2 linked regions of the Bosea vaviloviae genome follow. The protein of the gene in region 1 interacts with the protein of each later gene in a pairwise test. Links are inferred from orthologs where the notes say so. Each region holds a gene or a part of one and is shown in the gene's direction. Other genes may lie near its edges.

The links.
Region 2: the proteins of BHK69_RS19430 (region 1) and BHK69_RS09480 interact in binary tests that used the Escherichia coli proteins (3 or more experiments, as listed by UniProt). The link is inferred for Bosea vaviloviae from one-to-one orthologs.

The regions. Positions count from the first base shown.
Region 1 is NZ_CP017147.1:4,251,092-4,263,395, reverse strand. The notes cover bases 9,554-12,304. They hold BHK69_RS19430 (P-II family nitrogen regulator), read left to right. Parts: upstream 9,554-10,635; coding sequence 10,636-10,974; downstream 10,975-12,304. Other genes in these bases: glnA (type I glutamate--ammonia ligase), read left to right, coding at 11,073-12,304; BHK69_RS19435 (NAD(P)H-hydrate dehydratase), read right to left, coding at 9,554-10,276. Outside these bases: lpdA (dihydrolipoyl dehydrogenase), read right to left, coding at 1-1,300; BHK69_RS19475 (pyruvate dehydrogenase complex dihydrolipoamide acetyltransferase), read right to left, coding at 1,314-2,654; BHK69_RS19470 (pyruvate dehydrogenase complex E1 component subunit beta), read right to left, coding at 2,669-4,057; pdhA (pyruvate dehydrogenase (acetyl-transferring) E1 component subunit alpha), read right to left, coding at 4,132-5,112; BHK69_RS19460 (FtsB family cell division protein), read right to left, coding at 5,410-5,721; BHK69_RS19455 (hypothetical protein), read right to left, coding at 5,756-6,844; BHK69_RS19445 (hypothetical protein), read right to left, coding at 7,588-8,037; BHK69_RS19440 (PRC-barrel domain-containing protein), read left to right, coding at 8,118-8,666; more of BHK69_RS19435, read right to left, coding at 8,774-9,553. UniProt on the Escherichia coli protein: P-II indirectly controls the transcription of the glutamine synthetase gene (glnA). P-II prevents NR-II-catalyzed conversion of NR-I to NR-I-phosphate, the transcriptional activator of GlnA. When P-II is uridylylated to P-II-UMP, these events are reversed.
Region 2 is NZ_CP017147.1:2,012,366-2,028,460, reverse strand. Bases 3,530-6,808 are described here. They hold BHK69_RS09480 ([protein-PII] uridylyltransferase), read left to right. Parts: upstream 3,530-3,842; coding sequence 3,843-6,608; downstream 6,609-6,808. Other genes in these bases: grpE (nucleotide exchange factor GrpE), read left to right, coding at 6,717-6,808. In the rest of the region: BHK69_RS09505 (alpha/beta fold hydrolase), read right to left, coding at 1-105; BHK69_RS09500 (OsmC family protein), read right to left, coding at 269-778; BHK69_RS09495 (ABC transporter ATP-binding protein), read right to left, coding at 880-1,662; BHK69_RS09490 (ABC transporter permease), read right to left, coding at 1,675-2,517; BHK69_RS09485 (aliphatic sulfonate ABC transporter substrate-binding protein), read right to left, coding at 2,533-3,504; more of grpE, read left to right, coding at 6,809-7,331; BHK69_RS09470 (trimeric intracellular cation channel family protein), read left to right, coding at 7,335-7,955; BHK69_RS09465 (alpha-ketoglutarate-dependent dioxygenase AlkB family protein), read right to left, coding at 7,971-8,654; dapB (4-hydroxy-tetrahydrodipicolinate reductase), read right to left, coding at 8,665-9,471; BHK69_RS09455 (Tim44 domain-containing protein), read right to left, coding at 9,616-10,593; BHK69_RS09450 (hypothetical protein), read left to right, coding at 10,788-11,099; BHK69_RS09445 (amidase), read right to left, coding at 11,474-12,718; BHK69_RS09440 (DUF2798 domain-containing protein), read right to left, coding at 12,720-12,947; BHK69_RS09435 (extensin-like domain-containing protein), read left to right, coding at 13,235-14,359; mepA (penicillin-insensitive murein endopeptidase), read right to left, coding at 14,471-15,418; BHK69_RS09425 (Bug family tripartite tricarboxylate transporter substrate binding protein), read left to right, coding at 15,571-16,095.

The DNA.
Region 1 (12,304 bases):
GTTCGGTCACTTCAGCGCCGACCATATGGGCGCCGAGGAGCTTGCCGGTCTTGGCGTCGAAGATCGTCTTGACCAGTCCGCTATCCTCGCCCAGCGCCACCGCCTTGCCGTTGGCGACGAAGGGGAAGCGCCCGACCTTGAGCTCGTAGCCGGCTGCCTTCGCCTTGGCTTCGGTCAGGCCGACGCTGGCGATCTGCGGATGGCAATAGGTGCAGCCCGGGATCATCAGCTTGTCCATCGCATGCGGATGCAGCCCCTTGATCGCCTCGACGCAAATCACCGCCTCATGCTCGGCCTTATGCGCCAGCATCGGCGGCCCGGCGACATCGCCGATCGCGTAGACGCCCTTCACATTGGTGCGGCAGAAATCATCGATGACGATGCAGCCGCGATCGGTCTTCACGCCGAGTGCTTCCAGGCCCAGATTCTCGATATTGCCGACGACGCCGACGGCCGAGATCATCCGATCTGCGGTGATGGTCTGCTTGCCGCCCTTCTCGTCCTCGATATGGGCCGTGACACTGTCGGCGCCCTTCTCGACCTTGGTGACCTTGGCCCCGGTCAGGATCTTCATGCCCTGCTTCTCGAAGGCTTTGCGCGCGAAGGCGCCGATCTCGGCATCTTCGATCGGCACGACCTGGGGCATCACCTCGACGACCGTGACCTCGACGCCCATCGTCCGGTAGAACGAGGCGAATTCGATGCCGATCGCGCCCGAGCCCATCACGAGCAGCGATTTCGGCATTTTCGCCGGCACCATCGACTCGAAATAGGTCCAGATCAGCTTGCCGTCGGGCTCGATGCCGGGCAGAGCGCGTGGCCGCGCGCCGGTCGCGATGACGATATGGTCGGCAGTGTAGGTGCCCTCGCCCTTGGCCCCCTTGGGCGGCGGCACCTGCGGCTGCATGGCAGGCTTCTTCGTCGGCGCGACCGCGATCGTGCCGGGCTTGGTGAGCTTTGCCTCACCCCAGATCACATCGACCTTGTTCTTCTTCATCAGGAACTGGACGCCGTTGTTCATCCGCGCCGCAATGCCGCGCGAACGCGCCACCACGGCAGCGAGATCGGCCGTGAACGTGCCTTCCAGCTTCAGCCCGTAATCCTTGGCGTGCTGGCCGTAATGCAGGATCTCGGCTGAGCGCAGCAGCGCCTTGGTCGGGATGCAGCCCCAGTTCGAGCAGATACCGGCAAGATGCTCGCGCTCGACGATCGCCGTCTTGAAGCCGAGCTGCGCCGCACGGATGGCGGCGACATAGCCGCCGGGGCCGGAGCCGATGATGATGACGTCGTAGTCAGCCATGGTCAGGCTCCCATCAAACCAGCATCGCCATGGGCTTCTCGATATAGCCCTTGAACGCCTGCATCAGTTCGGCCCCGAGCGCGCCATCGACGGCGCGGTGGTCGGTCGAGAGCGTCACCGACATCACGGTCGCGACCGCGAGCTGTCCGCCCTTGACGACAGCGCGCTGCTCGCCGGCGCCGACCGCCAGGATCGTCGCATGCGGCGGATTGACGATCGCGGCGAAGTCCTTGACGCCGAACATGCCGAGGTTCGAGACCGCCGTGGTGCCGCCCTGATACTCCTCGGGCTTCAGCTTGCGGTTCTTGGCGCGGGCTGCCAGGTCTTTCATCTCGTTGGAGATCTGCGAGAGCGTCTTGTGGCAGGCGTCCCTGATCACCGGCGTGATCAGACCGCCCGGGATCGAGACCGCGACGCCGACATCGGCATGCTTGTGCTTGAGCATGGTGTTCTCGGTCCAGCTCACATTAGCCTCTGGCACCGCGCGCAGCGAAAGCGCCAATGCCTTGATCACGAGGTCGTTGACCGAGAGCTTGTAGGCCGGCTTGCCGTCCTTCTCGGGCGCGGCGGCATTGAGTTCCGCACGCAGCTTGAGCAGCGCGTCGAGCTCGCAATCGATCGTCAGATAGAAATGCGGGATCGTCTGCTTGGATTCGAGCAGGCGGCGCGCAATCGTCTTGCGCATGCCGTCATGCGGCACTTCCTCGTAGGAACCCGGCGCGAACAGCTTCTTGACCGCCTCGTCGGACATGCCGGCGGCGAGCGGCGCTGCAGCCGGCTTGGGCGCGGCCGCGGGAGCAGCGGACGGCGCGGCCTTGGCGGCTCCGCCGGCCTTCGCAGCCTCGATGTCCTTCTCGACGATGCGGCCATGCGGGCCCGAGCCCTGAATCTTTCCGAGGTCGAGGCCCGCTTCCTTGGCCAGACGCTTGGCGAGCGGCGAGGCGAAGGCGCGCTCGCCGCTGGCCGAGGCCACAGGAGCGGCAGCCTTGGGAGCAGCTTCAGCCTTGGGAGCCTCGCTCGCGACGGCTGGGGCGGGCGCCGCCGCCTTGGGCGCAGCCTCGGCCTTGGGAGCCTCGGCCTTGGCCGGAGCGGCAGCCGCCTTCACATCCTCTCCCTCGGCAGCGATCACGCCGATGATCTCGTTAACGGCGACATCGGCCGTGCCGTCCGGCACCAGGATCTTGGCCAGGATGCCTTCATCGACGGCCTCGACCTCCATGGTCGCCTTGTCGGTCTCGATCTCGGCGATGATGTCGCCGGACTTGATCGTGTCGCCTTCCTTCTTCAGCCATTTGGCGAGATTGCCCTTCTCCATGGTGGGAGAGAGCGCGGGCATCAGGATGTTGGTTGGCATCGGTCAGCCCCTTCTCAGCGGTAGCAAACGGCTTTGGCCGCAGCGACGACCTCGCCGATATTCGGCAAGGCGAGCTTCTCGAGGTTCGCCGCGTAAGGCATCGGCACGTCCTTGCCGGTGACGCGGGCGACCGGCGCGTCGAGATAGTCGAACGCCGCCTCCATGATGCGCATGCCGATCTCGGCGGTGACGCCCGACTGCGGGAACCCCTCCTCGACCGCGACGCAGCGATTGGTCTTCTGCACGGAGGCGATGACCGTCTCGATGTCCATCGGCCGGATCGTGCGCAGATCGATGACTTCGGCCTCGATGCCCTCCTTGGCGAGCGCTTCGGCCGCACCCAGCGCGTAGGTCATGCCTATGCCGAAGGAGACGATCGTGACGTCCGTGCCCGGACGCACGATCTTGGCCTTGCCGATGGGGACCAGGAAATCATCGCTCTTGGGAACCTCGAAGGTCCGGCCGTAGAGGATCTCGTTCTCGAGGAAGATGACCGGGTTCGGATCGCGAATGGCGCTCTTGAGCAGGCCCTTGGCATCCGAGGCGCTGTAGGGAACGACGACCTTCAGGCCCGGCACATTGGAATACCAGGCGGCGTAGTCGTGGCTGTGCTGCGCGCCGACGCGCGCCGCAGCGCCGTTGGGGCCGCGGAAGACGATCGGACAACCCATCTGGCCGCCCGACATGTAGAGCGTCTTGGCGGCGGAGTTGATGATATGGTCGATCGCCTGCATGGCGAAGTTGAAGGTCATGAACTCGACGATCGGCTTCAGGCCGGTCAGCGCCGCGCCAACGCCGATACCGGCGAAGCCGTGCTCGGTGATCGGCGTATCGATGACGCGCTTGGCGCCGAATTCCTGCAGCAGCCCCTGGGTGACCTTGTAAGCGCCCTGATATTCCGCGACCTCCTCGCCCATGACGAAGACATCACCGTCGCGGCGCATTTCCTCGGCCATGGCGTCGCGCAAGGCTTCGCGCACCGTGATGGTCGCGACCTCGGCGCCTGCCGGAAATTCGGAGGACGCGTCATAGGACTTCGCCTGAGCCGGGACGCTTGGCGGCGCGGAGGCTGCTGGCGTGGGCTCGGCCTTGGCTTCCGGCTCGGCCGGCTTCTCAGCCGGCTTGGCGGCTGCCGGCTTGCTCGCCGCGCTGACATCCTCGCCCTCGGCCGCAATCACGCCGATCGGCGTGTTGACCGCGACATTGTCGGTGCCGTCGGCGATCAGGATCTTGGCCAGGATGCCTTCATCGACGGCCTCGACCTCCATGGTCGCCTTGTCGGTCTCGATCTCGGCGATAATGTCGCCGGCCTTGACCGTATCGCCTTCGGCTTTCAGCCATTTGGAGAGCTTGCCCTGCTCCATCGTCGGCGAAAGAGCAGGCATGAGAATGTCGATCGGCATGAACGCACCCGGATTTCTGAAAGACGCGGGGATTGGGATTAAGGCCGCAAGGCCTGCGGAAGCGGGCGCGCCGCTCAGGCGCGCGCCGTCTCCAGCGTGATGTCGGTCCAGAGCTCAGAGACATCGGGCTCGGGATCGTGCGTCGCGAATTCCGCCGCGTCGTTGACGATCTCGCGGACTTTGGCGTCGATCGCCTTGAGCTCGTCCTCGCTCACCTTGAAGTCGCGGGTCAGACGGCCCCTCACCTGCTCGATCGGATCGTGCTCCTCGCGCATGCGCTGGACCTCGTCCTTGGAGCGGTACTTCGCCGGGTCGGACATCGAATGACCGCGATAGCGATAGGTCTGCATTTCCAGGATATAGGGCCCCTGGCCGGAGCGGGCGTGCTCGATGGCGCGCTCGGCGGCGGCGCGCACGGCGCGCACATCCATGCCGTCGACCTGCTCGCCGGGGATGCCGAAGGAGAGGCCGCGCCGCGAGAAATCGGTCTGCGCCGAGGCGCGGCTGACCGAGGTGCCCATGGCGTAACGGTTGTTCTCGATCACATACACGACCGGCAGCTTCCAGAGCTGGGCCATGTTGAAGCTCTCATAGACCTGGCCCTGATTGGCCGCACCGTCACCGAAATAGGCGAACGAGACCCGCCCGTCATTGCGATACCAGTTGGCGAATCCCAGGCCGGTGCCGAGCGAGACCTGCGCGCCGACGATGCCGTGCCCGCCATAAAAGTTCTTCTCGCGGGAGAACATATGCATCGAGCCGCCCTTGCCGCGGGAATAGCCGCCCTGGCGCCCGGTCAACTCCGCCATCACGCCGCGCGATTCCATGCCGCATGCCAGCATATGGCCGTGGTCGCGATAGCCGGTGATGACCTGATCGCCATCCTTGGAGGCCATCTGCATGCCGATGACGACGGCTTCCTGCCCGATATAGAGGTGGCAGAAGCCGCCGATCAGGCCCATGCCGTACATCTGGCCGGCCTTTTCCTCGAAGCGGCGGATCAGCAGCATCTCGCGATAGGCGTGAAGCTCCTCTGCCTTGTCGAAGGTCGGCATGTTGCTGAGCGCCTTGGACGCCCCCTTGTCGGCTCCAGTCTTGGCGGAGCCCGTCTTGGTCGCCGTCTTCGCGGCGGCCTTGGATTGAGCGGGAGCTTTTGTCTTACGCGCGGCAACGGCCATCAGCGGTCCTCCAGGGTCATTCGACCTTGGTTGTAGAGGATCGCAAAACCCTTGGCGAGAGAGCCATCTCGCACTGCAGCATTTGTTAAACCATTGTAATTGCAGCACTTTCCATAATTAACTGGAATCCAGTTAATCGGTGTGCCGGGGACTATTTGCCGGCATCCGCGGCGCTCAACGCCCCATCAGGATGACGTCATTCTTGTGAATGCGACCAAGCGTGTTGCGCGCCATCTCTTCGAGCAGGTCGCGATCGACCGCCTCGTCACGCACCAGCGACAGGCGCTGTTCCCAGCTCTTGCGCTCGACGGTCAGGGCGGCGAGCTCGGTCTCCATCTCGCGCAACGTTCCCTGCAAGGTGTCGCGCGCTTCCAGCCCACGCGTGCCATGCTGGGCGTGGAACAGGAAATAGCTCACCACCGCGCCCGAGACGAGGTAGAGCGCGAGCGTGACGAGGACGGATCTGACACCGCGACGAATAACCATTCCGGCAGGCTAGGCCGGGTTGGTTTCCGGCGGGTTAACGCGAAGGCCGCACGAGCCGGGCGACGCCATCGGGCGCAGGAGCCTCGCCATGCGAGACGGCTGCCAGATCGGCCTCGACGCGCCGAGCGATCGGCAGCCTGAAATGCAAGGGGTCCCAGTAATTCTCGTCGACCTCAGTCACTGCCGAGCCATGCGCATAATCGACGATGGTCGCGCCCTGGCGCGCCGCGAGCCCACGCAAGGCGGCCTTGCAAGCGCTGTAGCGCTGCGCCGCGACAGAGCCTTCGCGCGGCTGCGCGGCGACATGCGTCGGCGGCAGCACGATCAGCTTCGAGGTCTCGGCGGGAAACGAGGACAAGGCCTGGTCGAGCCAGGCCAGGGCCGGAAAGCGCCAGCCCAGACGCTCGGCTTCACTGACGGGCGCAGGCGGCGACAGCGGCGTCAAATCCGGCGCAAAACCGTGATTGTCGGCATAAAGATGGCTTCGCGCCCGCGCCAGATCATAGCTGGCCTCGGGTGGCGTGAAGACCTCATAGCCGTCTCCACGGATACGCGCAGGCAGGTAACCGAGCCTGTGCGCGAGCAACCGCGCCGAGATCTCGAGCGTCGTCAGGTTCAGCTGCCTCAGTGCGTCGGCCCAGCTTGCGCCATCATAGAGCCAGGGCGGAAACGGTCGTGGCGTCAGGCGTTTGGCCGGCGTGGTCGCGTCGCCTTCGCACCAGGTCAGGTCGAGCCCCCAGATCACGGCTTTCGGCGCAGCAACGGTGCGCGCAAACAGGTCAGCCATTTGCACCTGCTCCCAGGGCGTGGCTGCATTCATCGCGAGATTGGCGAAGCGCCCGCCGATCGAGCGCGATAGAATCGCAGGATCGAGCAAGCGCATCGTCGAGGTGCCGAAGACCCCCGAATCGAACGCACCCGAGCGCACGAGCTGCGGATACATATAGCGCTGGTTGAGATCCATGAGCGGCCGCGCCGGCACGCCGGCCCGCACCCGCAACCCAAACGGATCGAGCGCCACGACGAATCCGAACAACACCCCGCCCAGCACGAGCGCCGAAACCAGAAACGCCATCGTCCAGGCCAGCCAGACCTGGCGTCGCGCTCCAGGCGCAGCAGCCATCGTCGGATCAATCCCGAACGGCATCGAGACCGGCGGCTCCTGCTGCGGCGGACCTGGGCAAAACGAACATCGCGAACCTCCGGCGCGCTTCTGCCACAGAAGCGGCCTTACGAACAATGTTGACCCGCGCGCGACGCCTGCCTATGTCAGCGCACCGGTGAGGGCGGGTAGCTCAGTGGTAGAGCACGTGACTTTTAATCATGTGGTCGAGGGTTCGATCCCCTCCCCGCTCACCAGCACCTTCAGCAACGTTGTGATTGAAGGCGCAAACGGCCTCCCGCTCGGGCGCTGGGAAACAGGTTTCCAAGGTTGAGAATCTCGCGGAACCCGCGCTAACGCCTCGTGGTATGAGGGTTTCTGCGCTTCTATCCACTGAGCCAAGCCGGGAAAATTGACACGCAACGCCGAATTCCACAGATTTACACACGCATGTCGTCGATTGGGGCGACACCTCGCTACAGCGGCGGGGAGATATAGCAGGAAGGGGCGACGATGATGACCATCAATTGCCGCGCAACTGCGGCGTGCCTGACGAGTCTGGCTCTGGCGGGATGCATGGGACAAACGATTCCGGCAGCGGAATCGATCACCAAGCCGACCATGGAGGCCTTCACGCAATTGAGCGCCTGGCGGCCTTGGCAACCCAAGGTGCAAGAGACCAAGGTGCAAGAGAGGCCCAAAGAGGAAGAGAGGCCGCAGCAGCCTCAGATCGCTCGCGTGGAAACGGTGCCGGCGACAGAGCCTCAGCCGATAACCACGCCATCGACCAAAATTCTGCAACCGAGCAAACCACAGCCCGTTCCAACACGCCTCGCCACACCAAGGCCAGTCGCGCCCCAGCCAAAGCTCATTCCAGCCTCGGCCACAGAGACCCCGGCACCCCTGCCGACCGCAGTGTCCTGCCAGACATTCGCGCAGCCCGGCCAGCGGGTGCGAATGGAGTGCAGCCCGCTCAACTGAGATTGCAGGGCCATCTGCTCCACAGGATGCTCGCCAAAGATGCTCGCCAAGAGCGCATAGTCTCCGCTGGCGCGGCTCAAATCACATATGACATAGGCGTTCTCGGCGGATCGGAATTGAGGCAAAATATGGGCAATCGAATCGCATCGGGATGATTTCGCGCCTGCAACACGCGGTTGCCGGCGCGCAGAAGCCGAATTCAGGCGCGTCTCCGCCAGGAAAAACAAATTCATCTGCCTGCGCCCTGAACAAATGCGCTGCCTGCGCGTTGCTCCTGCGTGCCGCTACTTGCGGTTACTGACAGGAGGCTCACATGTTCAAGCGTCGTATCGCTCTGACGTCCATCGGCTTCGCCATGCTCGCGGCGACCGCCATTGCGCAGACCAGTGCTCCGAGCCCGAGCGCGCCGTCGCCCTCCACTTCCGCGCCGGCCGCGTCCGACAGTAGCACTAAGGCTCCGGAGCAGAATCTCGCCGGCCAGGGGAAGTGGCGCGCCTCGAAATTGATCGGCGTCAATATCTACGGCCCCGATGACAAGAAGGTCGGGGGCGTAACGGAAGTACTGTTCGACAAGACCGGTAAGGTCGAGATGATTACCGTCGGCGTCGGCGGTTTCCTCGGCATCGGCTCCAAGGACGTCGCCATTCCTTTTGAGCAGGTAAGCTGGAGTGACCAGCCCATGGTCGCGGCGACACCCGCACCGGCCCCGAGCGGTGGCTCGGGCTCTGGAGCAGCCGGCGGCGGCATCGCCTCGGCACCGCCTGCGCCCAAGGCTCCGGCGATGTATCCCGACCATGGCAAGATCAAGCTGACCAAGGATCAGCTCAATGCTGCGCCGGCCGTCACCTATGCCGGTACCTGACCGAACCTAGGGACTGACCGGCATCGGGTTTTATCCTGCCTGATGATCAGGAAATAGCTGAGCAGGCCCGCCTTCCTCGGAGGGTGGGCCTGAAGGCTTGAGGCCCTTCAGGCATCATTATCATCAGCCAAGGCAGGCGCGACCAGAGGCGGGATCGCCTCCGGCAGATCGTCGGCGATCAGGCCCGGACCGAGCGCCTCGCCCGCCTTGCCGTGCAGCCAGACCGCCGCGCAGGCCGCCTCGAAAGCCAGCATGCCTTGCGCCAGCAATCCGGCGATGAGGCCGCCGAGCACATCGCCCGACCCTGCCGTCGCCAGCGCCCAGGAGCCGGTCGCGTTGATCGCCGTCCTGCCATCGGGATCGGCGATCACGGTATCGGGCCCCTTCAGCACGACGACCGCGCCCGAGGCAGCAGCGGCCAGCCTCGCCCGTTCCAGCTTTGATGCCTGCGCGACGATTCGCTCGTTATCGCCGAACAGGCGCGCGAACTCGCCTTCATGCGGCGTCAGCACGCAAGGCTTGAGCAGGCGAGACTTGAGCAGGCGAGACTTGCCGCGCTGGCGCAACCATCCCGGCCGCGAGGCGAGCAGCGTCAATGCATCGGCATCGAACACCGCCGGAATATCGGCGCGCAACACTGCCATCACGGCAGCCCTCGCCTCGGCATCGAGCCCCAGAGCCGGCCCGATCAGGACGGCGCCAAGACGCTGGTCGTCGAGCAGGGCCTGAAGCGTGGCCTCCGTCGCGATCGGCCTCTGCATCAAGGCGTCGGGCCCGCGCGCGGCATGAGCCGCCAGGGCTTCGGGACGGCAAGCAACCGTGACAAGGCCGGCGCCGATGCGCAGCGCCGCCCGCGCGCCGAGCCGTGGCGCGCCGACGCCTGCGAGCCCACCAGCCACGACGAGAACGGCGCCGCGGCGGTATTTATGGGTATCGCGTCGATGCCTCGGCCAGAGTTCGCGCCACAAGGCGGGGCCGTTGCGGAACATGGCAGGCCGCAATCCGCCCGCGCCGAAGACGGTCTCCGCACTCAGGCCGATCTGAGCGAGCGTGACGACCCCGCACAGCCCACGCCCGGGCTCGAGCAGATGGCCGGGCTTCAGCCGAAAGAAGGTCACGGTCTCGTCGGCCTGCACGACTGCCCCCTCGGCCCGGCCGCTATCGCCCGACAGCCCGCTGGGCACATCGACAGCGATCACCGGCCTGTCCGCCGTATTGGTTGCTGAGACGAGCCCGGCAATATCTCCGACCAGGGGCCGGTTGAGCCCTGCGCCATAAAGCGCGTCGACGATCAAGGCGTGATCGTGCGGCACGACGGTCGCGATCGGCGCGATCGCCCCGGTCCAGCGCGCGGCCATGGCAGCGGCATCGCCCGTCAGGGCCGAGCGTTCGCCGGCCAGCGCGACGGTGACGCCAAAGCCGCGCTCGCGCAGCAGGCGCGCCGCGACGAAGCCGTCGCCGCCATTGTTTCCCGGGCCGCAGAGAACAAGCACGCCGTCGCCGGGACGAGCGCGCCGGCTGACCGCATCGGCGACCGCCCGCCCTGCCCGCTCCATCAGCGCGAGACCCGGCGTGCCGGCCGCGATCGTTGCGCGATCGGCCGCAGCCATATCGGCCACGTTCAGCAGCGCCAGCCCGGTTTTGTCAGCTCTATCCACGAAGCCATCATCCAGAAGCCGCTCATCTCCGGCAAGCACGGAGTGGCGCAAAGGTGATTGCTCTTAAATTAAGCAAATGATCAATTTATGTGCTATTTTTTGCCCTATCATCAGGCGTCGGGAGGCTTTCTTCCACGTGGCGGGGGGCATACGCCGATGCTATGAGCAAGAAGAGCGGGTGTTTCGCTCGCCTGACGAGACGCTGGGGCCGTGACTGACGGAACCTTTGCTGTTCTCGGCGGCGAGCAGGCGGTTCGCAAGCCTGGAGGGAAGTCCAGGTCTGATCACGCGCGAGGGAGGCCGGTCGGCGCATGAAGAAGATCGAGGCGATCATCAAGCCGTTCAAATTGGACGAGGTGAAAGAGGCGCTTCAGGAGGTCGGCCTGCAGGGCATCACCGTTTTGGAGGCCAAGGGCTTCGGGCGCCAGAAGGGCCATACCGAGCTCTATCGCGGCGCCGAATACGTCGTCGATTTTCTCCCCAAGGTGAAGATCGAGATCGTGCTCGCCGACGAGATGGTCGAGGCCGCCATCGAAGCCATCAAGAAGGCGGCCCAGACGGGCCGCATCGGCGATGGCAAGATTTTTGTATCGACGGTGGAGGGGGCGATCCGCATCCGCACCGGAGAGACCGGCGCGGACGCTATCTAAGGGCTTCAATCCCGACCCGAAGGTTCTGCGTCCCGGTGGTTTTGGACACACCGCGGATCAGTCAATGTTGAGAAACTGCTTTCAAGAGGAATGCTGAGATGAAGAGCGCCAAGGATGTCCTCAAGGCGATCAAGGACAACGACGTCAAGTATGTCGACTTCCGCTTCACCGACCCGCGCGGCAAGTGGCAGCATGTGACGTTCGACATCACGATGATCGATGAGGACATCTTCGCCGAGGGCACGATGTTCGACGGGTCCTCGATCGCCGGCTGGAAGGCCATCAACGAGTCCGACATGCTGCTGATGCCGGATCCGACGACGGCCGTCATGGACCCGTTCTTCTCCGCCGCGACCATGGTCATCACCTGCGACGTGCTCGAGCCCGCCACCGGCGAGCCCTATAACCGCGACCCGCGCGGCATCGCCAAGAAGGCCGAGGCCTATCTGAAGTCGACCGGCATCGGCGACACCATCTATGTCGGCCCCGAGGCCGAGTTCTTCGTCTTCGACGACGTCAAGATCTCCGCCGACCCGTACAATACCGGCTTCAAGCTCGACAACGTCGAACTGCCGATCAACGGCATGACCGACTATGAAGGCGGCAATCTCGGCCACCGCATCGCCACCAAGGGCGGCTACTTCCCCGTTCCGCCGCAGGATTCGGCGCAGGACATGCGCGGCGAAATGCTGGCAGCCATGGCGGCCATGGGCGCCAAGGTCGAGAAGCACCACCACGAGGTCGCCTCGGCCCAGCACGAGCTCGGCCTGAAGTTCGACACCCTGACCCACATGGCCGACACCATGCAGGTCTATAAGTATGCGATCCACAACGTCGCGCAGAGCTACGGCAAGACCGCGACCTTCATGCCGAAGCCGATCTATGGCGACAACGGCTCGGGCATGCATGTCCACCAGTCGATCTGGAAGGGCGGCAAGCCCATCATGGCCGGCAACAAGTATGCCGACCTGTCGCAGGAGTGCCTCTGGTACATCGGCGGCATCATCAAGCACGCCAAGTCCCTGAACGCCTTCACCAACCCCTCGACCAACTCCTATAAGCGCCTCGTCCCGGGCTATGAAGCCCCGGTTCTGCTCGCCTATTCCGCGCGCAACCGCTCGGCCTCCTGCCGTATTCCGTGGACGACCTCGCCCAAGGCCAAGCGCGTCGAGGTCCGCTTCCCCGATCCGATGGCGAACCCCTATCTCGCCTTTGCCGCGATGCTGATGGCCGGTCTTGACGGCATCATCAACAAGATCGATCCGGGCCCGGCGATGGACAAGGACCTCTACGACCTGCCGCCGCGCGAGTTGAAGAAGATCCCGACCGT
Region 2 (16,095 bases), 2.2 Mb from region 1 along the record:
ATCGAAGCCTTCCAACCGGGGCCCATAGGCGGCAACGCCCGCTTGCTGGGCGCTGGCCGGCGCTGCCAGGGCGAACAGAATGGCGGCTGCGGTGGCGATACGCATGGAGCGTCCTTCCTTCAGAGCATTGCGCAAAAAAGTGGGCACCGGTTTTTCGCTGGAGCAATGCTCTCAAACTTTTAGTCTGCGAAGACGTGACCGGCTCCCGCCATCTCGCCCGGCCCGGATCACGATCCGCTGAGCGAACGCTGCGGCAACTACCCTAGCGTCAGCCGCGCGTCAGCGCCGCTGAGAGCTCCGGCTTGACGTTCAAGGTCTGGAACACCACGCAATAGCGCTCGGTCAGCTTCAGCAGCGTGTCAAGCTTCTCCTGCGGGGCGTCGGTCTCGACGTCGAAGGAGAGGCGGATCGCCTTGAAGCCGACGGGCGCGTCCTTGGCGACGCCGAGCGTGCCGCGGAAATCGAGATCGCCCTCGGCCCGGACAGTGCCCTTCTTCAAGTCGATCTCGAGCGCGGTCGCGACCGCCTTCAGCGTCACGCCGGCGCAGGCAACGAGCGCCTCCAGCAGCATATCGCCGGAGCAGAGCTCGGCACCGGAACCGCCAGTCGCCGGATGCAGGCCGGCAAGCGCGATGGCGCGGCCGGTCTCGACCTTGCAGGCGATGTGCTGGTCGTCGAGCTCGCCCCGCGCCTTCAGCGTGATGACGGCCGCATCGGGCGTCTCGCGATACTGGTCCTTGAGCGGGGCCTGGAGGGCGCGCAGGGCTGTGATGTCCATGGTTTCAACCTTCTCAGGATAAGCATCGCTTCTCAAGACAAGCGACGATGCCCGTCGCAGATAATGCTGCCGACCGGATCAGGCCAGAGCCGGGCAGCGCCTTACCACCACATCCCCGCCGTCTCGGCGGTCTTGTGCTGCTGCGGCTCCTCGTCGCGCAGCGAACGATCAAGCGTGCGCAAAACCTCGCGCTTGCTCGCCTCGAAGGAGGGCGAGAGCCGATCGCGCGGGCGGGCAAGCGGATTGTCGAGCTCGTCGAAGATGCGGCCGGGCTTGGGCTGCATCACGATGATGCGGTCGGCCAGGGTCACCGCCTCCTCGACATCATGCGTGACCATCACCACGGTCGGCCGGCTTTCCTGCCAGAGCGCCAGCAGATGGCCGTGCAGGCTCGCGCGCGTCGTGGCGTCGAGCGCCGAGAACGGCTCGTCCATCAGCAGCAGCTTCGGCCGGGTGATCAGCGCCCGGGCGATGGCGACACGCTGCTGCTGGCCGCCGGAGAGCTCGCGCGGCCAGCGTTTCTCATAGCCGGCGAGCCCGACCCGGACGAGCGCATTGGTCACCAGCCCCTCGCGCTCGAAGGCGGAGAGATGCGAGAGCCCGAAAGCGACATTGTCGGTGACGCTGAGCCAGGGAAACAATCGCGGCTCCTGGAAGATCACCCCGACATCGGCGCGCGGTTCATGGATCGCCTCGCCATCGAGCAGGATGCGCCCGGCGCTCGGCCGGTCGAGGCCCGCGATCAAGCGCAGCAGGGTGGTCTTGCCGCAGCCAGAGCCGCCGACAAGGGCGAGGATCTCGCCCGCCGCCACGCTGGCGGAGATCGCCGACAAGGCACGCGTGCCGTCGGCATAGGTTTTCGAGAGGGTCTCGAAGCTCAGCATCGGGGATGCCTTTCAGAGCGTGTCGCGGCCGAGATCCTGCCAGGCGAGGAAGGGCCGCGTAATGGCGAGCAGCAGCCCGTCGGCCAGCTTGCCGAGTACGGCGAAGCTGATGATGGCCGCGATGATGGTGTCGGGGCGGCCGAGCTGCTGGCCGTCCACGAGCAGGTAGCCGAGGCCTTCGCTCGCGCCCATGATCTCGGCTGCGACCACGAACATGAAGCCGAGGCCGAGGCCCGAGCGCAGCGAGGTGAACCAGGCCGGCAGGATCGCCGGCAGCAGGACGCGCCGGACCATGGCGAGCCGGCCGAGCCGGAAGACGCGACCGACCTCGACGATCTTGCGATCGATGCCCTGGATCGCGGCCGCCACCCCGAGATAGACCGGGAAGAACACGCCGACCGCGATCAGCGCGACCTTCGAGGCCTCGAAAATGCCGAACCACAGGATGAACAGCGGCACCCAGGCAATCGAGGGGATCGCGCGCAGCGCCTGAAGCGTCGGGTCGAGCAAGCCGCGCGCGACGGGTAGAGCCCCCGTCAATGCACCCAGAACCGTGGCGACGCCCGCTCCCAGCCCGAAGCCGGCGGCGACGCGCCAGAGCGTCGCCGTGACATGGGTCAGGAGCTCACCCGAGGCCGCCAGGCCCCAGAGCGTCCGCCCGACCACGCTGGGCGGCGGCATCAGCCGGCCATTGGCGATGCCGGCCCGGACCAGAAGCTCCCAGAGCGCGGCGAGCGCGATCGGCAGCAGCCAGCCGGCGAGACCGAGGCGACGAGAGCCGGGGCGACGAGAGCTGGCGCCGGGCGAGCCCGGGGTTTTCGCCTGCGTCGCGGCCGCGATCTCCAGCGGGCTCATCGCGCCTCGACCGCCTCAGTTCGTCGCGGCGAAGCGCCGGTCGAGCAGATCGTCGACGGCCGCTTTGATGTCGGTCGTCGCGGGCAGCACGCCGGCTTCCTTCAGGGCGAGGCCGGCAGCGATGATCGTATCGGCTTGCGCCTGGCCGATGCTGGAATGCGTCAGCTCGGTGCGGGTGAGCTGGCGCTCGATCACGACGTCGGAGAGCTTGGTGTAGTCGACCAGCGTCTTCTTCAGCTCGGCCGGATTGGCGAGCGCATAGGTGCGCGCCTCCTCATAGGCGGCAATGACCTTGCGCACGAGGGCCGGGTTTTCCCTGGCGAAGGCCTCGCGGACATTGAGGATGCCCCAGGTGTTGTCCTCAGCCTTGCGGTGGAAGAGTTTTGCGCCGCTCTCGACCTCGGCCGCCGCCATCAGCGGGTCAAGTCCTGCCCAGGCGTCGACATCGCCGCGCTCCAGAGCGAGGCGGCCATCGGCATGCTGCAGCAGGACGAGCTTGACGTCCTTCTCGGTCAGCTTGGCCTCGGCCAGCGCCCTGACCAGGAAGATATGCGGGTCGGTGCCCCGCGTCACGGCAACGCGCTTGCCCTTGAGGTCGGCGACCTTGGTGATCTCGCTCTTGGCGCCGGTGACCAGGGCCGTCCATTCCGGGCGCGAATAGACATAGATCGACTTGATCGGGTTGCCGTTGATCTTTCCGATCAGGGCTGCCGCGCCGGCGGTCGAGCCGAAATCGAGCGAACCGGCATTGAGGAATTCGAGCGCCTTGTTGGAGCCGGCCGACTGAACCCAGCGCACGGCGATGCCCTCGGGGGCGAGCGCTTTTTCGAGGATGCCGCGCTCCTTCAGCACGAGGCTGACGGGGTTATAGGTCGCGTAGTCGATGCGGATTTCCTTGGGGGCCTGCGCGAAGACGGATGTGGCGCCCAGGGCAAGCGAGGTGGCGACGAAACCGGCGATGGCGCGGCGGCGTGTGATGATGCTCATGATCGATCCCTTGTTGCGATGACGCGCAGGGATCGGGACCGACTCGCAAGCCTGCCCTTGGCCCCGACGCTTTAGCTGCACTTATTTCGCGCCCGCAAGCTGCTGGCTCAAATCGGCGCGTATCCGTCTTTTAGGTCCACGCGTTCTGTTTGTCAAACACGACATCCGGCGATGTTGAATTGTAAATTACACGTACTCGTAATGTGTAATTTATCTGCTTTGCGAATCCCGCCGGCATGTTAACGAGCGGAATGGGCCGAGGCCGCATGGCCCGGAATCGAGGGTGAGCCGCCGTGTCGTCCGTCGCCGATCAGCCGCGCCTCGCGCTCGCCGAGGTGCTGGAGAACCCCGCCCAGGCCGTCGCGAAACTCATCGCCCGATTGGGCAACCCCTCGACCACCGAGATGCGCCAGGCGCTGGTGGCGCATCTGCGCCGCGTGCTCGATGAAGGCCACGCCTCGGCCAAGGATCTGCTCGCCGGCCCACGCAACGGCCTCGCCTGCGCCGAGCGCATCTCCGAGACGATGGACGGGATCGTCGCCTGCCTGCATATCGCAGCGAGCGAGCATTTCTACCAAGCGGTCAACCCGTCGCAATCCGAGCGCATCGCCGTCGTCGCGGTCGGCGGCTATGGCCGTGGCACGCTCGCGCCGGGCTCCGATGTCGACCTGCTGTTCCTGTTCCCGCACAAGCAGACCGCTTGGGGCGAGAGCGTGGTCGAGGCGATGCTCTACCCGCTCTGGGACCTGAAGCTGAAGGTCGGCCACTCCGTGCGCTCGATCGATGACTGCATGCGCGAGGCGCGCGCCGACATGACGATCCGGACTGCGCTGCTCGAAGCGCGCTTCCTCATCGGGGACAGGTCGCTCTTCGACGAGATGGTGCGCCGCTTCGGGGCCGAGGTGATGGAGGGCACGGCGCCCGCCTTCACCGAGGCCAAGCTCGCCGAGCGCGAGACGCGGGTGCGCCGCGCCGGCACCTCGCGCTATCTGGTCGAGCCCAACGTCAAGGACGGCAAGGGCGGCCTGCGCGACCTCAACACCTTGTTCTGGATCGCGAAATACGCCTATCGCGTCGATGATGTCAGCGAACTGGTCGCAGCCGGCCTGTTCGACCGCAAGGAACTCGTGATGTTCCAGCGTTCGGAGGAGTTCCTCTGGCGCGTGCGCTGCTGGATGCATTTCATCACCGGCCGGGCCGAGGAGCGCCTGTCCTTCGACCTCCAGCGCCAGGTCGCCGCCGCGATCGGCTATGCCGGGCGCAGCGGCCAGGCGCCGGTCGAGCGTTTCATGAAGGCCTATTTCCTCGTCGCCAAGGATGTCGGCGACCTGACCGCCATCGTCTGTGCGGCGCTGGAGGCGCGCCAGCAGAAGCCGCGCGCCTCGCTCTCGCGCCTGCTCGGCTCGTTTGCCAAGCGCAAACGCGTGCGCGCACTCGGCCATCCCGATTTCACGCTGAAGAGCCAGCGCCTCAACGTGATCGACGACGACGCCTTCCGGCGCGATCCGGTCAACCTGCTGCGGCTCTACGAGATCGCCAGTCGCGACGACATCGCCATCCACCCCGACACCAGCCGGCTGGTGACGCAGTCGCTGCGCCTGGTCACGGCGCAATTGCGCCACGATCCCGAAGCCAACCGCATCTTCCTGGAGATCCTGACCGGGCGGCGCTCGCCGGAGCCGGTGCTGCGGCGGATGAACGAGTCGGGGCTGCTGGGGCGCTTCATCCCGGATTTCGGCCGCATCGTCGCGATGATGCAGTTCAACATGTATCACCACTATACGGTCGACGAGCACCTGATCCGTTCGATCGGCGTCTTGGCGGAAATCGATGCCGGCGTTCTCGAAATCGAGCATCCGCTCGCCAACGAGATCATGCCGAACCTCGCCAATCGTCGCGCGCTCTATGTCGCGCTGTTCCTGCACGACATCGCCAAGGGCCGGCTCGAGGACCACTCGATCGCCGGCGCCAAGATCGCCCGCAAGCTCGGCCCCCGGCTGGGCCTGAGCGAGGCACAGACCGAAACAGTCGCCTGGCTGGTCGAACACCATCTCGACATGTCGACCGTCGCCCAGAGCCGCGACCTCGGCGACCCCAAGACGATCGAGACCTTTGCCGCGACGGTGCAGACGCTGGAGCGGTTGAAGCTCTTGCTCATCCTCACCGTCGCCGACATCAAGGCGGTCGGCCCCGGCGTCTGGAACGGCTGGAAGGGCCAGCTCCTGCGCACGCTCTATTATGAGACCGAGATCGTGCTCGCCGGCGGCTATTCCGCGATCGAGCGCAAGGCCCGCGTCGAGAAGAAGCAGGATGCGCTGAAGGAACAGCTCGCCGATTGGCCCGAGACCGAGCGCAACGCCTATCTCGCCCGCCATTATCCACCCTACTGGATCAAGACCGAGCTCGCCCGCCAGGAGAAGCACGCCCGCTTTCTCAGGCAGGCGGAGAGCGAGGGCCGCACCACAGCGACCGCCGTCGAGACCGACCAGTTCCGCGGCATCACCGAGCTCACCATCCTGGCGCCCGACCATCCGCGCCTGCTGGCGATCGTCACCGGAGCCTGCGCGGCGGCCGGCGGCAACATCGTCGACGCGCAGATCTTCACCACCACCGACGGGCTCGTGCTCGACACGATCTCGGTCTCGCGCGCCTTCGACCGGGACGACGACGAACTGCGCCGGGCCGAGCGGATCGCGGCCGCGATCGAGCGCGCGCTGAAGGGGGAGATCAAGATCGCGGATCTGGTGGCGCAGCGCCGCGCCCCGCCGCCGCGCGGCCAGACCTTCCAGCTCGCGCCCGAGGTCATCATCGACAATGTGCTCTCGGCCCGCCACACCGTGCTCGAGGTCTCGGGGCTCGACCGGCCCGGCTTGCTCTACGACCTGACCACTGCGATCGGGAAGCTCAACCTCAACATCGCCTCGGCCCATATCGCCACTTTCGGCGAGAAGGCGGTCGACGTGTTCTACGTCACCGACCTGACGACGGCGAAGATCGTCTCGACCGCGCGCCAGCTCGCCATCCGCAGAGCGCTGCTCGACGTCTTCGCCTTCGATCACGACAAGCCGGCCGCAGCCAAGGCCAAGGCACCCGTGCGCGCTTGATTTCGCAGGCAACAAGCCCGATATCGGCCCGGAACGCCGTTGCGCCCTTCGCCTGCGCCGGCCCCCGATCCGCCTGGAATTGCGATCTATTTGGAATTGGATGACGCCATGACGCAGAAGCCTGCGAAAGAAGAGCCCGAGATCGACACCGCGACCAGCGAGGAACTGGCCAATGAAGCCGCCTCCAATGCCGAGGCCGATCTCGCCCGGCTGGAATCCGAGCGCGACGACTTCAAGGACAAGCTGCTGCGCACACTGGCCGACATGGAGAATTTGCGCCGGCGCACCGAGCGTGAGATCTCCGACGCCAAGGCCTATGCGGTAACGAGCTTCGCCCGCGATATGCTGGCCTCGGCCGACAATCTGCGCCGTGCGCTGGAGAGCGTGCCCGAAGCCGCGCGCAGCGGAGCCGAAGCGGCTCTGGCAGCGCTGATTGAAGGCGTCGAGCTGACCGAGCGCGACCTGCTGAAGACGCTGGAGCGCCACGGCGTGCGCAAGATCGATCCGCAGGGGGAGAAGTTCGATCCCAACCTGCATCAGGCGATGTTCGAGGCGCCCGATGCCGAAACGCCCAAGGGCATGGTCTCCAAGGTCGTGCAGTCAGGCTACAAGATCGGCGAGCGCGTGCTGCGGCCGGCCCTGGTCGGCGTCTCGGCCGGCGCGCCCAAGCCGCAGGAACCCTCGACCCCGGACACCTCCGGCAGCACTCCGTCCGGCCACTGAGACGTGCTCGAAACCGCCGGCGTCGCCGTCTTTGCATTGACTGGCGCGCTGGTCGCGACCCGCAAGGGCATGGACCCGTTCGGCTTCATCCTGCTCGCGACGGTGACCGGCGTCGGCGGCGGCACGCTGCGCGATCTCCTGCTCGGGCGCCTCGTCTTCTGGGTGCGCGATCCCAGCGATGTTCTCGTCTGCTCGGGCGTCGCGCTTGGCGCCTGGGCCATCGCTTATCTGAAGCCCGGCATGCTCGATGGCTGGGCCGGCAAGCGCCTGCTGATCTGGGCCGACTCGGCCGGGCTTGCGCTCTTCGCCGTTGCCGGCACGCTGAAGGCGCTCGATGTCGGCGTCTCCTCCCTGTCAGCGATCGCGCTCGGCGCGATGACCGCCTCCTTCGGCGGCATCCTGCGCGACATCCTGGCCGGCGACCGGCCGATGGTGCTGTGGAGCCGCGATTTCTACGTCACGGCCGCAGCCGCGGGGGCAGCGATGACCGCGCTTCTGTCGAGCCTGGTGATCGAACCGGTCATCGTCATGCTCGTCGGCCTCGCGACCACCTTCGGCCTGCGGGCTGGGTCGATCCTGTTCGGCTGGTCGTTCCCGAACCTGCCGGGCTCGGGATCGTCCTGATGAGTCACTCCGGCCTCATTGTTTTAACGCGTTTTCTTCACGCGAACCGGTATCCACTTCGCTCGAAAACGCTCTCGTCACACGCCGCAATGTCAGATTGATCCGCCCGCCCTGCGGCAACAGGCTCGACGAGCCCGCCAGGATGCGGTCGATGCCGTGATAGGCGAGCCTGGCCTCCCCGCCGAACAGCAAGACATCGCCCGAGGCAAGCTTCAGCGACACCGTCTTGCCGCCCCGCTCCGTGCCGCCGATGCGGAACATGGCGGTGTCGCCCAGCGACAATGACAGCACCGGCGCCTCGAAATCCTGCTCGTCGCGGTCCTGATGCAAGCCCATCTTGGCGCTCGCCTCATAGAAATTGACCAGGCAGGCCTCGGGCGGATGCGGATAATCCGCAAGCTCCCGCCAGGCCTGCGTCAGCAGCGCCGGCATCGGCGGCCAGGCCAGGCCCGTCTCGGGATGGAGCGGCTGGTAGCGGTAGCCGCGCTCATCGGAGACCCAGCCGAGCGAGCCGCAATTGGTCATCCGCACCGAGAAGGGTTTTCCGGTCCTGGGCATGCGCGGGGAGAAGAACGGCGCCTGCCGCGCCACCTCGCGCAGATCGGCGACGAGCGCGGCCTGCGCCTCGGCCGGGAGGTAGCCTGGCCAATGGATTACGCCGGGCGCGATCGCGAGGCGCGTCATGCCCAGTTGCGTCATTCCCGGACGCTCAGAGACTGTCGAGCCCGAGCACATCGGCCATGGAATAGAGTCCGGGCTTGCGGCCCCTGCCCCAGAGCGCGGCCTTGACCGCGCCCTGTGCGAAGAGACTGCGGTCCTCCGCGATGTGGGAGAGCTCCAGCCGCTCGCCGGTCCCCGCGAAGATCACCTTGTGGTCGCCAACCACGGTGCCGCCGCGCAGCGCCGCGAAACCGACCGTGCCGGGCTGCCGCGCGCCGGTGTGGCCGTCGCGCACGGCGACGCGGGCATCAGCCAGATCGACCGCCCGGCCCTCTGCCGCCGCCTCGCCCAGCATCACGGCCGTGCCCGAGGGCGCATCGACCTTCATGCGGTGGTGCATCTCGACGATCTCGATGTCCCAATCCGTGCCGAGCGTGGCCGCGACCTTGCGTACGAGGCCGGCCAGCAGATTGACGCCGAGGCTCATATTGCCGGAGCGGATGATGGCGGCATGGCGGGCGGCAGCCTCCAGCTTCGCCAGGTGCTGCGGCTCCAACCCGGTGGTGCCGACGATATGGGCGATGCGCGCCTGCGCGGCGAGGGCAGCGAAGGAGACCGTGGAGTCAGGCGTCGTGAAATCAAGTACGCCCTCGGCCTCGACGAAGGCCGGCAGGGCCTCATCGGTCACGTCGATGCCGCAGGCCGGCAGGCCGGCGAGCACGCCGGCATCCTGCCCGACCACACCAGAACCCGGCCGCTCGACCGCAGCCGACAGGACACAGCCCGGCGTCTCATGGATCGCTTTGATCAGCATCCGGCCCATGCGCCCGGCGGCGCCGACGACGACAAGACGCATGTCGCTCATGAGAAGAACTCCGGAAAGCAGGTTGGCCTATCCGCCCGCCTATAGGACGAATCCGGCAGGTGCGACACCCAAAACCCGGGTCCAACAAAAAACGGCCGGGTTGCCCCGGCCGTCATGTCATTCAGTATCGCTGGATCAGGCTGCGGCCTGGATCCCCGAGAGCTTCCAGGCGCCGCCCCGCGTGCGCAGGAAGGTCCAGTGTTCGGTGACCTCCTGGGGAACGGTGGCGTTGCCATCGACGACCTTGCCGCTGGCGCGCTCATACAGCGCGTTGATCAGGCTGAAGCGCATCGCGACCGTGGCGTAGTCGGCATCGCCCTCGCGCCAGGCTTCCGCGAGGTCGCCCTTCAGCAGCTTGACCTCGGAGACGCGGTCGACAAGGCCCTTTTTGGCGTTGCCCGAGAGATCCTCGTCGAAATAGCCGAACATCTCCGGCGTGACGTGCTGGCGCAGGCCGGCCTCGTCCTCATTGGAATAGGCCGCGTTGACCTCCGTCAGCAGGCGCTCGAAGGCGCTGAAATCCTCGCCCGTCAGCTGGATCGGCTGGGTCTGCGGCGCGGCGGAACCGCCGCCCATCATACCCATGCGGGCGGCCTGGTTCTGGGCCTGCGGCTGGTAGGCCTCGCGCGGCAGCGGCGCGCCGGCGCCGGCGAGCTGCGGCTCGGAACGGCGACGGAAGAAGCGCAGAGCCAGCCAGATCAGGCCGCCGATCAATGCGATCTGCATCAGGAAGCCGAAGATGCCGGCGAGCGATGCCAGGCCGCTGAAGAAGCCGGAGCCCGACAGCATGCCGAACAGGCCCGCGCCGAGCAGGCCGGCGCCGAGGCCCATCATCAGGTTGCGCGCCATCGAAGGCCGGGCCGCCTGGGCGGCGGCGCCGGCGGCAGCGCCCGCCATCGGAGCGGCAGGCGACGGCGTCGCGCTGCGCTGGAAGGGCTGCGCCCCGTTGGGGGCAGTATCCGTTCGAGCCGGCGCGGATTCGGTGCGCGAGCCGCGGCTGCCGGAGCTCTTGCCACCGCCAGGCCGCGCCTCGGCGACCATGGGGACGATCAGCAGTGCACCAGCGAGAAAAGCGATGGCCCGGCCGCGCCGGGCGAGCAAAATCAGAGACATGGTTCCTCCCGGAGCCCCCCTCGGGCTCTCTTGCCGTCAATATGGTCGGCCATCACAGCGGTTACAAGACCGATCTCGCCAAGTATCTACGACTAAAGTCGTAGTTCTCTCCGGCAAAGCATTTGAGAGCCATCTGGAGACGTGCTAGTTTCGGTTTGCTTGACCGGCTTGGCCGGCAGCGGAGGGATCGAGCCATGCGCAGGATCTCATCGGGACTGGTTCCGGCGCTGCCGCAGCCTTGGCTTGCGGCTTTGGCCCTGTTGCTCCTGCTCGGCGCGTCGGCCCGGGCCCAAGACCGAGTCCAAGACCGCGCCATACCTGTCGATCCGCCGCGTCTGGCGCAGTCGCCCGAACCGCTCTGCTACTGCTGGAGCGAGGGCCGCAAGATCGCCGAAGGCGCCATCGCCTGCATCAGGACGACGCAAGGACGGCGATTGGCCGCCTGTGGCCGGGTCATCAACATGATGTCCTGGGAGGTCACCGAGAACCCCTGCCCGGAAAGCTAGAGTATCGGCCCGAAAAGTGGGAACCGGTTTTCGGGGCATGCCGATGCATAATCAAAGCCCCAAAACGAAAGCGCCGCCAGGAGTTTCCCCGGCGGCGCTCGTCAAAGGCTCTTGTGGTCCATTCGACTCGAGACTGACGTCTGTCAGAACGCTCCCAGCACGATTGCCATCATGAAAATGAAGGCCGCACCCATGACCAAACGGTCGAGACGTAGCGTGAGGCTCATCACATCCTCCTGTGTCATTGACCTGTCGCGAGGCTAGCAGAACTGGCGAAGGCTGCAAGGGGGCAGCAAGGTGACGAGAAGGGGGCGCAGCCAAGAGTATGGCTAAAATTTGATTAAAGCATTGAATTATTTTGGGGACAGTTTCGGTTAGCGGATTGGTTCAACACGCGTTTCCAGCGCCTTCGCCACTGCGATGACACGATCATCGGCGCCAAATCCAGCTATGACCTGAATCCCGACCGGCAGACCGCGCGGGCCGCGCATCACCGGGATCGTCAGGCATGGCACGCCGAGCAGGGTCCAGAGCCGGTTGAAGCGGGCATCGCCGGTCGAGGCCAGTGTGTCGGGCGCCTCGCCGGGGGCGGCATAGCTCACCACGACATCGACCTGGCCGAAGAAGGCGCGGGCCGCGTCGCGGCCACGCCGCGAGATCCGGCGCGCCTCGTCATATTGCGCCGGCGTGACGCTGCGGGCGCCGTCGAGATAGGCGCGCAGCTTCGGCGCGATCTGCTCGCGATGCTCGGCATATTCCCAGGCCAAGGCTTGCGTCGCCTCAAAGCCCTGCAGCGGCACATGGGCATGAAAGGCCTCCGACAAGGCCTGCGGGCTTTCGAGATCGACCAGTTGCGCCCCAGCCCCGGTCGCGATCTCGCAGAAGCGTTGCAACGCTGCCTCAGCAGCCTGCTCGGGCGCGCCGGCGAAATCCTGCCGGGTCACGCCGATGCGCAGGCCCTTCAACTCCGCCGCGGCGGCGTCCAGTTCGGGCCGGCCCGTAATCGTGGCGAGCGCCAGGCCGAGATCATCGGCGCTTGCCGCCATCAGGCCCAGCGTATCGAGCGACCAGGAGAACGGCTTCACGCCGACTGTCGGCAGCAGCGCATAGGACGGCTTGATGCCGGCCACGCCGCAATAGGCGCTCGGCCGGATCACCGAGCCGCCGGTCTGCGTGCCGATTGCGAGCGGGATCATGCCGGCCGCCACCCCTGCAGCCGAACCCGCCGAGGACCCGCCGGGGCTCGCGCTGAGGTCATGGGGATTGCGGGTCGGCGCCGGATCACTGGCGGCGAAGGCGGTGGTGTGGGTCTTGCCGGCGACGGTCGCACCAGTGGCCTTCAGCATCATCACGACGGCTGCGTCGGAGCGCGGCCGCCAGCCCTCATAGATCACCGAGCCCATCTGCGTCGGCAGATCGGCTGTGTCGATAATGTCCTTGACCCCGCAGGCGATGCCGGCAAGCGGACCCGCTCCCGCGACGAGCTCGGCCGGGCGGCTGGCGAAGGCCTGGATGGACGGCTCGGATTCGGCGATCCGCGCAGCGCTCAGCGCCAGCGCACCGGCTGCCGTGATCTCGCCCGCCGCAATCCGGCGCAGGATGTCGCGCAAGCTCTGCATGCTACTCTCCAATGACCTTGACGATGAGGGCCGTCCCTCGCCGTGCGAGCGGGATCGCGAGGAAGGCGGCGCCGGCCGCGCAAGGCCAGGCGATGACGAAGGCGTGCAGCCAATGCGCCACGAAATCCGGCGGGAAGCCGAGATTGAGATAGGTCACCAGCGCCGTCATCAGGAAGGCCATGACGCCGGCCATGAGCACGGGAAAGATGAAACGGGCCTTGCCTGTCATGGCTGACGATCTCCGGACACTTCATGCTGTCTCGCATGCGGCGTGCCAGCCGCACCAGCCTGCTTTCGGACATGGCTGACTGCGGCGATCGCCCGTTCATAGCCCTCGCCATGGCCGACGTCTTTCTCCATCGTCCCCAGGCGATCGAGGCGCGGGATGACCTTGGGACAGCCCTCAGTGGCGCCTTAAGATCCCGTTAACCGCAGCGCCAAAGTTAATCCGGCTGTTGCGCCGCGGGCTCAGGCGGTTGAGAAACCGTTCACCAAACGGGTCGCATTTGATCGGTCATGCGACGCGTTCACCTCACCCTCATCGCTCTTGGCGTGATCGGCGCCGGCCTTGCCGGCTGCGGAAAATTCCAGAAGCCGCAGCGTGCGGCCTGGCGCGACCAGGCCGAAGCGGAGTGCCTGGCCTCGCGCCAGGTGCAGCTCTCCTCCTATGTCAGCCTGCGCAGCAAGCCGATCGACGGCCCCGGCACCTGCGGCATGGAAAAGCCGCTGAAGGTCGCCGCCTTCGCCAATGGCGGCATCGGGCTGACGAGCTCTGCCACGCTCGCCTGCCCCGTCGTCGCGACCACCGACAAATGGCTCGCCGAAGTCGTCCAGCCGGCCGCCCAGAACGTTCTCGGCGCGCAGGTCATCGAGATGCGCGCCGGCTCCTATTCCTGCCGCGCCATGAACAACGGCACCGGCACCAGCCGCACCTCCGAACACGCCTATGGCAATGCGCTGGACGTGTTCTCCTTCCGGCTCAATGACGGGCGCAACATCACGGTCAAGGACGGCTGGCGCGGCTCGCCGGAGGAGCAGAACTTCCTGCGCGAAGTGTTCGTCGGCGCCTGCGAGAACTTCTCGACCGTTCTCGGACCGGGCTCGAACGTGTTCCACTACGACCATATCCATATCGACCTGGCCCGGCATGCCAAGGGTCGGCACATCTGCAACCCGGTCATCAAATACACCCCGAACTACAATCTGCCGCCGCCGGATCCGGCGCGTCCGTATCAGTCGGCGCAGCGCGGGCAGCAGCGCGACGAGATCGGCGCACTCATCGCCGGCGGTCCAATGCTGCGCCAGCCAGGCGATGGATTGCGGCCGCCGGGCTCGGTGCAGGGCGGCTATCCCGTCGCGACCAATCGCGGCGGCCAGAGCCTCGACGCGCAAAGGCGCTTCATCGAGGAGCCCGCGAGTGAACCGCTCAACCAGTCGCGCTACCGGCCTCAGCCGCTGCCGAGCGAACAGCGCGGCCCGCTGACCTTGCCGGGTTCGGTGCCGCCGACGGAAGAGGTGATCGTCGGCGACGACGAGGGCACCGGTGTGCTCGACCAGGAAGGCATGGAGCAGGCCAAGCCCGTGATCACGCCGCAGAACGATCCGTTCGCCTATAGCTCTGGTCGCACGCAGCGTCGGTAGCTGAAACCAGGCATCGAGTTAACCGCGCCACGTCATTGCGAGCAATCTAGGGGACGTCGCGCGCGCTGCTCTGGATTGCTTCGCTGCGCTCGCAATGACGGTAGAGGCCGGTCACCGCGACAGCAGCACCTGCCGGCACTCGGCTGGCAGCGCGTCGAGCGACATTGGCGGCTTGGGCTTCGGCGCCGGGCCGGTGCGCGGCTTCTTCGGCGCGAAGAAGGCGGTGCGCTGGCGCTCGATCCAGCCCGAGAGCTCCTCGCCGCAGCCATCGCCGAAATTGGGCGGCTCCTGGCCCTGGCACCCCTCCATTCCCGCCGGGCAGACCATCCGGACATGGAAATGGTAGTTGTGGCCCCACATCGGCCTGACCTTGTTGAGCCAGGCACGATCGCTCCCGGCCTCGCGGCAGAGCGCCACTTTCAGCGCCGGGTTGACGAAGATGCGCTCGACGCGCGACTCATTGGCGACGGTCTTGATCAGCTTGGTCTGCGCCGGCGTCCAGTTCTTCGGATCGATGTCGCGCCAGTCGGCGCGGGCCATGTTGACGGCCGGCATGTTCTCGCGCTCGCTGCGGTCGAGCCGCTCCCTCGGCATCGGCGTCAGCCAGAGATCGGCGTCGAGGCCGATCTGGTGCGAGGCATGGCCGGTCAGCATCGGCCCGCCGCGCGGCTGCGAGATGTCGCCGACCAGGATTCCCGGCCAGCCATTGATCTTCGGCACGTCGTGCGCGAGCTTTTCGAGATAGTCGATCAGGATCGGATGGCCCCAGTTGCGGTTGCGATTGAGCCGCATCACCTGCCAGCTCGGCCCATCGACCGGCAAAGCGGTCGCGCCCGCCAGGCAGCCGCGCGCATAGGAGCCGATGGCGCGGGCGCGCATATCCGCCGGCGCGGTCTTCTGGCCGAAGAGCGCACGCGCCGCGTCGGGAAAGGCCGCGATATTGGCAGCGCGGCGCCGCGCCTCCTCATCAGCCGTATCCTGCGCATGGGCGAGCGCCGGGACGACGATGCCCGAGAGCAGGACGAAGACGGCGGCGATTCGGCGGTTCAGGGCGCGCATGAGCTGAGAATCGGCGCGTTGCCCCCCAAAGGTCAAGACCAGGCGTGGGCGCAAATGCCGGTGGACAAGTCCCTACCGAGGCGGCAGCCTACCGGCAAGCAGCAAGCGGGCCTCAAGCCCCGCGGCACGGTCCCAGGGAGAGATTGACTGTCATGACCGATTTCACGATCGACCGCCGCAGCATGCTTGCTGCGCTCAGTGCCAGTCTTGCCCTGCCGCAGGCGGCTTTCGCTCAGGCTGCCTGGCCGCAGGGCCGCACAATCAAGCTCATCGTACCGTTCCCGCCCGGCGGGGCGACCGATATTCTCGGCCGGCTCGTCGCCGACAAGCTCGGCCACGCCTGGAGCACGAATCTCGTCGTCGAGAACCGGCCGGGCGCGGGCGGCAATATCGGCGTCGACGCGGCGACGCGGTCCGAGCCGAACGGCGACACGCTGCTGATCGGCTCGGTCGGGCTCGTCGCGAACCCCTATCTCTACGCCAAGGTCAATTACGACCCGATCAAGGACCTCAGCCCCATCACCATGGTCGCGATGGTGCCGAACCTGCTCGTGGTCAGCAAGGAGCTGCCGGTCAAGGACACTGCCGAGCTCGTCGCCTACGCCAAGGCCAATCCCGGCAAGCTGAGCTATGCCTCCTCGGGCGTCGGTACCTCGATCCATCTTGCCGGTGAATTG